One region of the Amycolatopsis benzoatilytica AK 16/65 genome, then DNA from elsewhere that is predicted to be linked to it. Evidence: predicted binding sites of a transcription regulator. Region 1 holds the regulator's gene; the other holds the start of a gene.
What was found. Region 1 encodes HspR, which represses chaperone genes until heat shock. Its sites were predicted from a motif close to ANNTTGAGTNNNNNNNACTCAANNT; they were not measured.
Positions count from the first base shown of each region.

Region 2: a site for HspR is predicted at 1,593-1,617, ahead of lon (endopeptidase La). Genes of this name have one in related genera too.

Region 1 covers NZ_KB912942.1:7,324,240-7,326,631, forward strand. The annotation lists gene dnaJ (molecular chaperone DnaJ) at 1-1,019, shown strand, start outside; gene AMYBE_RS0134095 (heat shock protein transcriptional repressor HspR) at 1,025-1,459, shown strand; gene AMYBE_RS0134100 (dienelactone hydrolase family protein) at 1,751-2,392, opposite strand, start outside.
Region 2 covers NZ_KB912942.1:6,205,161-6,207,552, reverse strand. The annotation lists gene lon (endopeptidase La) at 1-1,578, opposite strand, end outside; gene AMYBE_RS0128705 (SAM-dependent methyltransferase) at 1,699-2,392, opposite strand, start outside.

The sequences.
Region 1 (2,392 bases):
TGTCCGAGGCGTACGGCGTGCTCTCTGACCCGAGCAAGCGCAAGGAGTACGACGAGGCGCGCTCGCTCTTCGGCGCCGGTGCCGGCGGCGGTTTCGGCGGCTTCCCCGGCGGAGGCGGCGCCGGCGGTTTCGACATGAGCGACCTGTTCAACCAGGCCGGTCAGGGCCAGCAAGGCGGGTTCGGCGGCCTCGGCGACATCCTGGGCGGCATCTTCGGTCGCGGCGGCCGCGGCGGCGGCGGGGCCGGGGCGAACCGGCCGCAGCGCGGCGCGGACGTCGAGACCGATGTGCGGATCGACTTCATCGAATCGGTGAAGGGCGCGACGCTGCCGTTGCGGCTGTCGAGCCCGGCCACCTGCGGAACTTGCGGCGGCAACGGCGCGAAGCCGGGCACCTCGCCGCGCACCTGCCCGACCTGCAGCGGATCCGGGCTGGTCAGCCGCAGCCAGGGCGCGTTCGCGTTCTCCGAGCCGTGCCAGGACTGCCGCGGTCGCGGGAAGATCATCGACGAACCGTGCCCGGAATGCGGCGGCGAGGGCGTCAGCACCCGCACCCGCACGCTCACCGTGCGGATCCCGCCAGGCGTCAAGGACGACCAGCGGATCCGGTTGGCCGGCCAGGGCGAACCCGGTCGCGGCGGCGCGCAGGCGGGCGACCTGTACGTGCGCGTGCACGTGGCTCCGGACAAGCTGTTCGGCCGCAAGGAACTCGACCTGACGCTTACCGTGCCGGTGGACTTCACCGAGCTCGCGCTGGGCACCACGCTCACTGTGCCGACGCTCGAGGGCAAGGTGTCGCTGAAGGTGCCCGCGGGTACCGCTAGCGGCCGAGTGTTGCGCGTGCGCGGAAAGGGCATTCAGAAGCGGGATGGCGCTCAGGGCGACCTGCTCGTCACCCTCGAAGCCGCGGTCCCGTCGAAGCTGGACGACCAGGCACGGGCCGCCCTGGAGACCTACGCCGGGGCGATGAAGGGCCACGACCCGCGGCCGCAGATCACCGAGATGCTCGAAGGCAGGTGAGGGTGATGTTCGGCGGCACTCCGGGTCTCCCGCACGGTGCGGACGAGGACACCCCGGTCTTCGTGATCTCGGTAGCGGCCCAGCTTTCCGGGCTGCACGCGCAGACGCTGCGCTCCTACGACCGGCACGGCCTGGTTTCCCCCGGCCGCACCGCCGGCGGCGGACGGCGCTATTCGCTGCGCGATATCGCCCTGCTGCGCGAGGTCCAGCGGCTCTCCCAGGAGGATGGCGTCAACCTCTCCGGGATCAAGCGGATCATCGAACTGGAGAACCAGGTCGACGCCCTGCGGTCCCGGGTGCACGAACTGACCGAGGAACTCGCCGCGGCCTACGCGGCGGCCGAACAAGCCGCCGCGGCGGTGCACGCGTCCTATCGCAAGGATCTGGTGCCGTTGCGGCAGCAGACCTCGCTGGTGGTGTGGCGGCCCAAGCGCCGCTGACCATCCCCCGGCTGGTTCTCTGCCGCACAGAACCGAAATGAGTGCCCTCCGGCAATCGCCGGAGGGCACCGTTCGTTGTTCAGCCTCGCACGCCTACGGAACCTAAGGCGGCGCTCTGGATGCGGTTTCGCTGCGTCTGCCCAGTTGAAGGCCTCGCAGAGTCGCGATGGCTCACGCGGTGCGATGTGGGCGGCGGGAGCGGGAGTAGCGGTCCGTGAAGGACCCCTTGAGGGAATCTGAGTCCCTCAAGGGGCCCCTCACGGACTTCCTGGCAGTGTTGTCCGGTACTGGTCACCTCAGGTGCTGTTCGAAGAAGGCGGTGACGCGGTGCCAGGCGTCCGAATCGGACGATTGGTGGTAGCCCATGCCGACGATCCGCGCGAAAGCGGCCAGCGGAGCCGGTTGGTAGTGGTTCGCGAAGCCGTGCCCGGCATCCGGATATTCCTTGACGTCGTGCGGAATTCCGCGCTCGGTGAGTGCGGTGTCCAGTTTGGCGGCCGCGCCTCGCAACCCGAGGTCCTTGCCGCCGAAGCTGCCGACGATCGGGCACGCACCGTCCAAAGCGGACAGATCCTTCGGCAGCGGCCCGTAATACGGTGCGGAAGCGTCGAAGTCCCGCGAAGCGGCCGCCAGTGCGAACCCGCCGCCCATGCAGAATCCGACGACGCCGACCTTCCCGGTCGCGTCCTCTCGTCCGGCGACGAGGCTCCTGGCCGCCTCGATGTCCGCGAACGCCCGGCCCTCGCGGGCAGCCAGCTCCTGGAAGGTCCGCTTCACACAGCGGATCATCCCGCCGCGCGAGTACAGATCAGGGCTGAGCGCGAGATACCCGGCTGCCGCGTACCGGCCGGTGATCGCGCGCGTGTCCTGGTTCAGCCCGAAGATGTCGTGGATCAGCACCACCGAAGGGAACGGGCCCGCGCCGTCCGGCAC
Region 2 (2,392 bases), 1.1 Mb from region 1:
CAGACCGGCCCGATCCAGTTCGCGCGGCAGCAGGTGATCCCGCGCGATGGTGACCTTCTCGTGCTCGGTGTAGCCGTCCAGCGTCACCAGTTCCATCCGGTCCAGCAGCGGGCCGGGGATGGTCTCCAGTGCGTTCGCGGTGGCCAGGAAGACCACGTCGGACAGATCCAGCTCCACTTCCAGGTAGTGGTCGCGGAACGTGTGGTTCTGTTCCGGGTCCAGCACTTCCAGCAGCGCGGCCGTCGGGTCGCCGCGGTAGTCCGCGCCGACCTTGTCGATCTCGTCCAGCAGCACGACCGGGTTCATCGAACCGGCTTCCTTGATCGCGCGGACGATCCGGCCGGGCAGCGCGCCGACGTAGGTGCGCCGGTGGCCGCGGATCTCCGCCTCGTCCCTGATGCCGCCCAGCGCGACGCGGACGAACTTGCGTCCCATCGCCTTCGCGACCGATTCGCCCAGCGAGGTCTTGCCGACCCCGGGAGGACCGGCGAGCGCCAGGACCGCGCCGGAGCGGCGGCCGCCGACCGGGCCGAGGCCCGACTCCGCGCGGCGCTTGCGCACCGCCAAGTACTCGATGATCCGTTCCTTCACATCGTCCAGTCCGGCGTGGTCCGCGTCGAGCACGGCACGGGCGGCGGCGATGTCGTAGACGTCCTCGGTCCGCTCATTCCACGGCAGCTCCAGCACCGTGTCGAGCCAGGTCCGGATCCAGCCGCCTTCCGGCGACTGTTCGGACGTGCGTTCCAGCTTGTCCACCTCGGCCAGCGCGGCCTTGCGGACCGCTTCCGGCAGATCCGCGGCTTCCACCCGGGCGCGGTAGTCGTCGTCGGCCGCGGTGCCGTCCAGCTCGCCGAGTTCCTTGCGAATCGCTTCGAGCTGGCGGCGCAGCATGAATTCCTTCTGCTGCTTTTCCATCCCGTCCGCGACGTCCTTGCGGATGGTGTCGGTGACCTCCAGTTCGGCCAGGTACTCCCGGCTCCACTCGAGCGCTTTCTCCAGCCGGGCGCTCACGTCGAGCGCGGTCAGCAGTTCCAGCTTCTGGTCGGTGTTCAGGTACGGCGCGTTGCCGGACAGGTCGGCGATCGCGGACGGCTCTTCGAGTTGCTGGACGGCGTCGATCATCTGCCAGCCGCCGCGTTGCTGCAGCAGGGAAATCACGACGGCCTTGTAGTCGGACGCGAGCTGGGCCGAACGGTCGTCGGTGACGTCCTCGGCGGTCTCGGCGTGCACCCAGCGGGCTGCGCCGGGGCCGTCGGCGATCCGGCCGACCGAGGCACGCGCGGTACCGCGGAGCAGGACGGCGGCCTTGCCGCCGGGGACGCGGCCGATCCGCTCCACGGTCGCGACGGTGCCCACCTCGGCGTACTCGCCGTGGACCCGGGGAACGATCAGGACCTCGGCCTTGCTCGCCGCACCGGAGCGGATGCCGGGGAACGAGGCGGTGGCGGGGGTCTTGGCTTGAGCGGACTCCACTGCGGCCCTGGTCTCCGCGTCGCCGAGGTCGAGCGGGACCACCATGCCCGGCAGCACGACGTCGTCATCGAGCGGGAGGACGGGCAGGAGGCGGGGGTCGGACATGTGCACTCCTCGAATAGTTGAGTCAACAGTGCTCAACTCTCCGAAGGGCGGGTTTGTTTCCCAGGGAGTGTTCGCTGGGAGAGAAGTCCGGGCCCGGGAGGGTTCTCCCGGCTCAGCCGCTCAGGACGGTTTGACGCCGACCGCGCCCCAGGCGAACGGCCGGACCTCGCCGTCTTCCTCGGACACCGGAGCTTCCGGACGCCAGTCCGGCAATGTGCTCATTCCCGGCTCCAGCAGCGGCCAGCCGCCGAACCACGGCCGGATCTCCTCGGCCGAGCGCAGGTACGCCGGGTTCGAGGTGTCCCGGTACGCGTCCACGAACGCGCGCACCTCCGCGGCCCGCTCCGGCGGCGCGTCGTCGCGGACCGTGCCGTGCGTCACGGCCAGCCAGGACCCGGGCGCGAGCCGATCGCGGTAGGTCGCGACCAGCTCGTCCGGCCGGTCGCCGGGACCGAGGAAGTGCAGCACGGTGATCATCAGCAGGCAGACCGGCTGCGCCCAGTCGATCAGCCGCTCGGTGATCTCGTCGGCGAAGATCGCCTCCGGATCGCGGATGTCGCGCTCCACGATGCCGGCCCACTCGCCTGCGTCCTCCCGGTCGAGGATCACCCGCGAATGCGCCGCCGCCACCGGCTCGTAGTCCACGTACACCACGGACGCGGGCAGCCGGTCACGGACGAGCTCGTGCACGTTGCCCGCGGTCGGCACGCCCGAACCGAGGTCGACGAACTGCCGGATGCCCGCGTCCAGCGCGGCGCGCACCACCCGGTTCATGAACGCCCGGTTCTGCCGCGAGATCGGCCGGATCAGCGGC